2 linked regions of the Spirosoma aureum genome follow. Each later gene encodes a partner of the first gene's protein in a complex. Links are inferred from orthologs where the notes say so. Each region holds a gene or a part of one and is shown on either strand. Other genes may lie near its edges. The genes, in order: secA and secY.

Region 1 (4,276 bases):
CGTTTCTGTTTGAGGCTGTGATGTTCGCGTACGAAGGTCATTGATCCGTCTTCGCATCTTCGCTATATCATCCAGCGTATAGCCCTGCGACATTGCTGCCTGTTCAATCTGGGCTTCGCTTAAACCGCTGGCCTGTGCCCGCTTGTAAAAATTCTGTACGTCTTCGTCACTGAGTTGATCAACGCGCGAACGAGGGGCCTGGGCACTAGCCTGATACGTTCCTGTCAGTAGTAATAGTACTAAACCAATATAAAACGGTCCTATACGGTGGTTAAAACGTGACAATTTGTCGGTGGTACGCATGAACAGCGGCTGTTGGGCCAATATTTGATTCGCAAAAGTAATAGATTCCTTTTAAAACATCATTCCCATACAATAAGGTGTATCTGACAATGTAACACTTACCTTGTAGTCCCATTGTAATGCACTAAATTTGTGGAAAAATGGTGATCGGTGGTTTGCAACCAGCAGTGCCTATCTTACTGTCTGCTAACTACTGAACGAAAGCCGATACTTATTTCTGAAAATATGATTAATCTGATAGCTAAATTTTTCGGTACCAAATCACAACGGGATATCAAGGAGTTGCTTCCTTACGTTGAGAAGGTCAATACCGAATTTGCCCGGTTAAAAGACCTTTCCAATGACGAGTTGCGCCGGGTATCGGATGAGCTAAAAGCTCAGATCGCTGATGAACTTGGCGACATTGACAATCAACTGGCTGAACTTAGTGAGGCAGCCAGCCACCCCGATGTAGATGTTAACGAGAAGGAGCGTCTGTTTAACCAGATCGACAAACTCGAAGCAGATCGCAATGTCGAACTGGAACGTGTTCTGTTAGACATCCTGCCCCGTGCCTTTGCCGTTGTCAAAGAAACCGCCCGTCGATTTACCGAAAACGAGCAATTGACCGTAACCGTCAATGATTTTGATCGCGAGATCGCTTCCCGGAAGAAAAACGTCGTTATCGATGGTGATCAGGCCCACTGGGCGAATAGCTGGGATGCAGCTGGCAGTCCGATTAAATGGGATATGGTCCATTATGATGTTCAGATTATCGGCGGTGTCGTGCTTCATCAGGGTAAAATTGCTGAAATGGCCACGGGCGAAGGTAAAACCCTTGTGGCTACGTTCCCCGCTTTCCTGAATGGCCTCGCCGGACGTGGTGTGCATATCGTTACGGTCAATGACTATCTAGCCAAGCGTGACTCCGAATGGATGGCTCCGCTTTTTGAATTCCACGGTCTTCGGGTCGATTGTATCGACAAACACCAGCCCAACTCAGTAGCCCGGAAGCATGCCTACCTGGCCGATATTACGTACGGAACAAACAACGAATTTGGGTTCGATTACCTCCGCGATAACATGGCCCGCGAAACGGGTGAGCTGGTTCAGCGGAAACACCATTATGCTATGGTGGATGAGGTTGACTCCGTGTTGATCGATGACGCCCGTACTCCGTTAATTATCAGTGGCCCGGTGCCCCGCGGTGATGAACAGGATTATATTGAACTCAAGCCCCGTGTAGCACGCGTGGTTGAGGCACAGCGCAAGTTAGTCTACGATTTTTTGAACGACGCCAAGAAGAAAATCGCGGCTGGTGACGAAAAAGAAGGGGGACTATCGTTATTTCGGGCCTACCGTGGTTTGCCGAAACACAAACCGCTTATCAAGTTTTTGACCGAAACCGGCAATAAAGCACTGCTCCAGAAAACGGAGTCCATTTATCTGGCCGAAAACCAGAAGCTGATGCCCGAAGCCGATGCGCCACTCTATTTCACCATCGACGAACGGCATAATGGCATTGATCTAACCGAAAAAGGTATTGATTTTATTACAGGTTCGGGTGAAGATCCTAATTTCTTTATTCTGCCTGACCTGTCGATCGATCTGAATGCGATCGATAAAGACAGCGAATTTTCGGAACAGGAAAAAATTCTCCATAAAGAATCTGTCGTTCGTGATTACGCCGTCAAAACACAGCGCATTAATACCGTCAATCAGTTACTGAAAGCGTTCTGTTTATTTGAACGCGATACGGAATACGTCATCATGGACGGTAAAGTAAAAATCGTTGATGAACAGACGGGGCGGATTATGGAAGGTCGCCGGTGGTCGGATGGCTTACACCAGGCAGTTGAAGCGAAAGAAAACGTAAAAGTTGAAGACGCTACGCAAACCTACGCAACGGTTACACTCCAGAACTACTTCCGGATGTATCATAAGCGGGCGGGTATGACGGGTACTGCAGAAACCGAAGCGTCTGAATTCTGGCAGATTTATAAAATGGATGTGGTCGTTATCCCAACGAACCGATCCATTAGCCGGAAAGATGAAGAAGATAAAGTTTACCGGTCGGTGCGTGAAAAATACAACGCGGTCGTCGATGAAATTACGAGTTTAGTCGAAAAAGGCAGACCCGTTCTGGTCGGTACTACATCAGTCGAAAACTCCGAGTTGTTAAGCCGTCTGCTAACGCTGCGTAAAATTCAGCACCAGGTCCTGAATGCAAAGTACCACCAACGCGAAGCCGAAATTGTTGCCTCGGCCGGTTTGCCGGGTACGGTAACAATTGCCACGAATATGGCCGGACGTGGTACGGATATTAAACTGACGCCCGATTCACGGTCGGCAGGTGGTCTGGCTATTATTGGTACCGAACGGCACGAATCACGTCGGGTCGACCGGCAGCTGCGCGGTCGTTCAGGACGTCAGGGCGACCCAGGTACATCGCAATTCTTCGTATCGCTCGAAGATAGCCTGATGCGCCTGTTTGGTTCCGAACGGATTGCCAAAGTCATGGACCGAATGGGACTCGAAGAAGGCGAAGTGATTCAGCACTCCATGATCACGAAGTCGATCGAGCGGGCGCAGAAGAAAGTCGAAGAAAATAACTTCGGAATTCGGAAGCGGTTGCTGGAATATGACGATGTCATGAATTATCAGCGGGAAGCTATTTACAAACGGCGTCGAAACGCGCTCTTTGGCGACCGGTTACCGCTCGATATTGCCAACACAATGTATGACGTTGTGGAAGAAACCGTTAACAATGCCGAAGGCAATTACGAAGAAGTAAAGCTTCAGTTGTTAACTACACTAGGTGTTACGCCGGAGCTGACAAGTGAAGAGTTTGGCCGGTTGAAAAAACCCGACCAGATCCGGCGCTTGTATGACGAAGCTGAATCGCAATACCAGGCCAAGAACCACGCAATAGCCGATAAGGCGTTGCCCGTATTGACCCAGGTGCTCAATGAGCAAGGCAGCCAGATCAAAAATATTGTGGTGCCCTTCTCCGACGGTATTCATGAATTAACGGTTGTTGCTGATCTGCGGAAAGCTGTGGAATCGGGTGGACGAGAAATCGTGACGGAGATGGAAAAGGCCGTTACGCTGTCGGTGATTGACCAGGAATGGAAAGAGCACCTCCGCGAAATGGACGACCTGAAACAGTCAGTACAAAACGCGGTGTTTGAGCAAAAAGACCCTTTGCTGGTTTATAAATTCGAATCGGTGGAGTTGTTCAAGCGTTTCCTGAACAAAGTTAACTTCGACACGATCAGCTTCCTGACCAAAGCAGACATTCCGGCTCAGGAACCTGAAGAGGTACAGCAGGAAATTCGGCAAGCTCCAGCTCAGCGCCGGCCAGAACCACAGCCAAAGCTACATACGAACATGGAAGACTTTGACGATGATCACCTCGCCACAGGTCCGGAAGAGTATGCACGTAGAATGGCCGAAAACAACGCAATGGGCGCTGGCTCTCCACCCATGCCGGTCGAACCACCTCGCCAACCAGCGCGTGTAGCTAAACTTGACCGTAATGCGCGAGTAAACGTTCAGTACGCTGATGGCTCCGTAAAACGTGATGTCAAATTTAAGACGGTTGAAAACGATGTCGTAAGCGGCAAAGCAATGCTCATCGAATAACCCGATCAATTGTTGGTAGAACGCCCCCCGGATTGTATATTCGGGGGGCGTTTTTGTAAGAAACCAATGCTTATACAGAATGCTCGTATAAACATGATGAGCCGTTTTTTAAGGCAGATGCAAAACGCATTATTGGGGCTGGTTTTAATGGGACTTCTCTCTTTTTCTCCACCAGTTGGCCCTATCCGGCTCAGTCCTCAGTCGTTGCCCTTTACCCCAAAAGAGTTTTATATAGCGACTGTTACTGACCAGCGTTCAGAGCAGGGCCCAATTGCCCGGCTGGCACTCATGCTCAACCAATCGGCCCAACCCGTTGATCTGGATGATGGCGTAGCTTCGCATTTCCGGC
Region 2 (3,179 bases), 1.0 Mb from region 1 along the record:
TGAAGCCAGCAGCACCGGGTACAGGTGTTATCGCCGGCGGTGCTATGCGGGCTGTTCTTGAATCAGCTGGTGTACGCGACGTATTGGCAAAATCGAAAGGTTCATCGAACCCGCACAATGTAGTGAAAGCTACCTTAGATGCACTGCTGAAAATGCGCTTACCTCATCAGGTGGCATTCCAGCGTCAGATAAGTCTGGCTAAAGTGTTTAACGGTTAATTAGAAAGGAGCAACAGACATGGCACGAGTACGCATCACGCAGGTCAGCAGCACCATCAAACGACCGCTATCTCAAAAAAATGCGATCAAGTCGTTAGGCTTGGGCAAAATCAACCGTAGCGTTGAGCTGGAATACAACGACTCTTTAAAAGGTGCTATCAACAAAGTACAGCACTTAGTGAAGGTTGAAGAAATTTAAGTATCTTTGCGATTCTTTTGGCTTCCTGTTTGCCATGGCCTGGTGTCATGTGCGTATTGAGAGGTCAAAAGAATCGGTTTTTTTAATAATAATAACATGAATTTAAGCAACCTTAGACCGGCAAAAGGTTCCGTCAGAGAGCGCAAGCGAGTCGGACGCGGGCAAGGATCAGGCATGGGCGGAACGTCTACGCGTGGTCACAAAGGAGCGCAGTCGCGCTCAGGTTATAGTCGCAAGACACACTTCGAAGGTGGCCAGATGCCATTGCAACGTCGTGTGCCGAAATTTGGCTTTAAGAATATCAACCGCGTCGAGTACAAACCTCTCAATCTGGATTCGATCCAGGCCTTGGTTGACGAAACCAAAGCAACCGTAGTGGATATCGACTTCCTGCTTCAGCACGGGTTGGTAAGCAAAAAAGATCTTGTGAAAATCTTAAGCCGTGGTGAATTGACATCGGCTGTAGAAGTTCACGCACATGCTTTCTCGAGTAGCGCTAAAGAAGCGATCGAAAAAGCAGGTGGTAAAGCAATTGTGCCCGCTAAACAAGCGAAAGAGGAAGCAACGAACTAAGTTGTGAGCACGGCATCAGCCGCCTACTTTTATGAACCGACTGATCACCACGTTTAAGAATATTTTTGCAATAGATGAGTTGCGGAGTCGTATCCTCAACACGCTATTGTTTATTACGGCGTTTCGTCTTGGTTCAGCAATTGTGCTACCGGGCGTTGACCCTAACAAACTGAATCTGAATCCGCAGGGATTACTCGGTTTGTTAGACACTTTTTTGGGTGGTGCGTTCAGCAAAGCGTCTATTTTCGCATTGGGCATCATGCCATACATCTCGGCATCGATCGCTATTCAGCTACTTACCCTGGCTTTGCCTTACTTCCAGAAAATGCAGAAGGAAGGCGAATCGGGTCGTAAGCGATTGAATCAGATCACACGTGTTCTGACAATTGGTGTAACGGCAGTGCAGGCAATTACCTACATCCGTACAACGATTCCTGCTGAAGCACTCCTGATCGATCGAGGTCTGTTCACAATCTCCTCCCTGTTTATCTTAACCTCAGGCACGATCTTTTGTATGTGGCTGGGTGAACGGATAACAGACAAGGGCATCGGAAATGGTATCTCCATGATCATTATGATCGGGATTGTTTCCCGGCTACCGGGCGCTATCATTGGCGAACAGCAGTCGAGAGGAACAGGTGGTATTCTGCTGTTCGTACTTGAGTTAGTTGCTCTATACTTCGTTGTTATGGGAGCAGTTGTATTGACTCAGGCCGTTCGTCGGATTCCAATTCAGTATGCCAAACAGGTAATTGGAAACAAAGTGGTAGGTGGACAACGGCAATATCTGCCATTGAAACTGAATGCTGCTGGTGTAATGCCGATCATTTTTGCTCAGGCACTGATGTTTATTCCCGGTTATCTGTCGGGATTGTTTGCTGAGAAAAGCGATTTTGCCGCAGGAGTGCAAAATGCTTTCCAAAGCTATACCACCTGGCAATATAACGTTCTGTTTGCTTTGCTGATCATCATCTTCACGTTCTTCTATACAGCGATTTCGGTTAACCCGACTCAAATTGCTGATGACATGAAGCGCAGTGGTGGATTCATTCCAGGAGTTAAACCAGGAATTCAGACTTCTGAATACATTGGTACAGTTCTGGACCGGATTACCTTGCCAGGGGCGATCATGCTGGCGATTGTGGCTATCCTGCCAGCCATTGCTAACTTGCTGGGTATGACCAGTGGTTTTGCACAATTCTTTGGCGGAACGTCACTGCTTATCATGGTCGGTGTTGTACTCGATACATTACAGCAAGTCGAAAGCTATCTGTTAATGCGTCGGTACGAAGGATTGATGAAGTCTGGTCGCGTACAGGGCCGGACTAACGAGACAGTTGCAGCCTAACAAAAATGGCTAGTTCTGATAAGAAAGAAAAAATGATTTATTACAGGAGCGATGAAGAAATCGCCCTGATAAAAATCAGTGCTCAGGTACTTGGAAAAGCTCACGCTGAAGTAGCCAAGCTAATCCGTCCTGGCATTCAGACAAAGGAACTGGATAGGGTCGCCGAAACGTTTATTAAGGATAACGGTGGCTCTCCATCTTTCTTAGGTTATAATAAGTTTCCGGCTTCATTGTGTATATCGGTTAATGATGTGGTTGTCCACGGATTTCCAAGCCGATATGAGCTTCGCGACGGTGACATTATCTCGATCGATTGCGGAGTAAAACTTAATGGCTATCATAGCGATAGTGCCTATACCTATCCCGTTGGAGACGTTAATCCCGCAACACGGCGATTGCTGACCCGGACAAAAGAGTCACTCTATATTGGTATAGAAAAGGCTGTTGAAGGGAATAGGGTAGGCGATATTGGGTACGCCATTCAGACATACACGGAAAAATTCGGGTATTCAGTCGTTCGGGAGTTAGTAGGTCATGGCGTTGGTCAGAACCTGCATGAAGCTCCTGAGGTGCCAAATTATGGCAAACGAGGACAAGGACCAAAATTGCGTGAAGGTATGATTTTGGCGATTGAGCCGATGATTAACTTCGGGAAAAAAGGAATTTTTCAGGAGCGTGATGGCTGGACAATTCGAACGGCCGATCGTAAACCCTCTGCTCACTTCGAACATACAATAGCTGTTCGTAAAGGTAAAGCGGAGATTCTGACAACCTTTGAATACATTGAAGCAGTCACCGCGAACACAAGCCTGATGGTCGAAACACAGGAACTGATGGCGGC

What was found.
Region 2: the proteins of secA (region 1) and secY are in contact, whole or in part, in a crystal structure (PDB 3DIN), measured with the Thermotoga maritima proteins. The link is inferred for Spirosoma aureum from one-to-one orthologs. Residues at the interface, in WP_004082002.1 of Thermotoga maritima: Glu261, Ala262, Arg263, Lys300, Ala301, Arg302, Thr303, Ile304, Ile305, Leu323, Tyr324, Asp325, Pro326, Val329, Ser330, Tyr333, Ile336, Lys340, Phe345, Val349, Glu363, Phe364, Tyr374, Ser375, Gly376, Gly377, Glu393, Ile395, Thr482, Ser483; in WP_004081795.1 of Thermotoga maritima: Glu108, Gly109, Glu110, Glu111, Ala236, Glu237, Arg238, Arg239, Ile240, Thr241, Ile242, Gln243, Tyr244, Ala245, Arg246, Arg247, Val248, Thr249, Gly250, Arg251, Arg252, Val253, Tyr254, Gly256, Ala257, Ser258, Thr259, Tyr260, Leu261, Pro262.

The regions. Positions count from the first base shown.
Region 1 is NZ_CP050063.1:1,204,884-1,209,159, reverse strand. What follows is about bases 175-4,127. They hold secA (preprotein translocase subunit SecA), read left to right. Parts: upstream 175-528; coding sequence 529-3,927; downstream 3,928-4,127. Other genes in these bases: G8759_RS04900 (hypothetical protein), read left to right, coding at 4,045-4,127; G8759_RS04910 (SLBB domain-containing protein), read right to left, coding at 175-303. Also shown: more of G8759_RS04910, read right to left, coding at 1-174; more of G8759_RS04900, read left to right, coding at 4,128-4,276. UniProt on the Escherichia coli protein: Required for protein export, interacts with the SecYEG preprotein conducting channel.
Region 2 is NZ_CP050063.1:166,333-169,511, reverse strand. What follows is about bases 324-3,179. They hold secY (preprotein translocase subunit SecY), read left to right. Parts: upstream 324-1,021; coding sequence 1,022-2,338; downstream 2,339-3,179. Other genes in these bases: map (type I methionyl aminopeptidase), read left to right, coding at 2,371-3,179; rplO (50S ribosomal protein L15), read left to right, coding at 514-990; rpmD (50S ribosomal protein L30), read left to right, coding at 324-417. Outside these bases: rpsE (30S ribosomal protein S5), read left to right, coding at 1-218; more of rpmD, read left to right, coding at 238-323. UniProt on the Escherichia coli protein: The central subunit of the protein translocation channel SecYEG. Consists of two halves formed by TMs 1-5 and 6-10.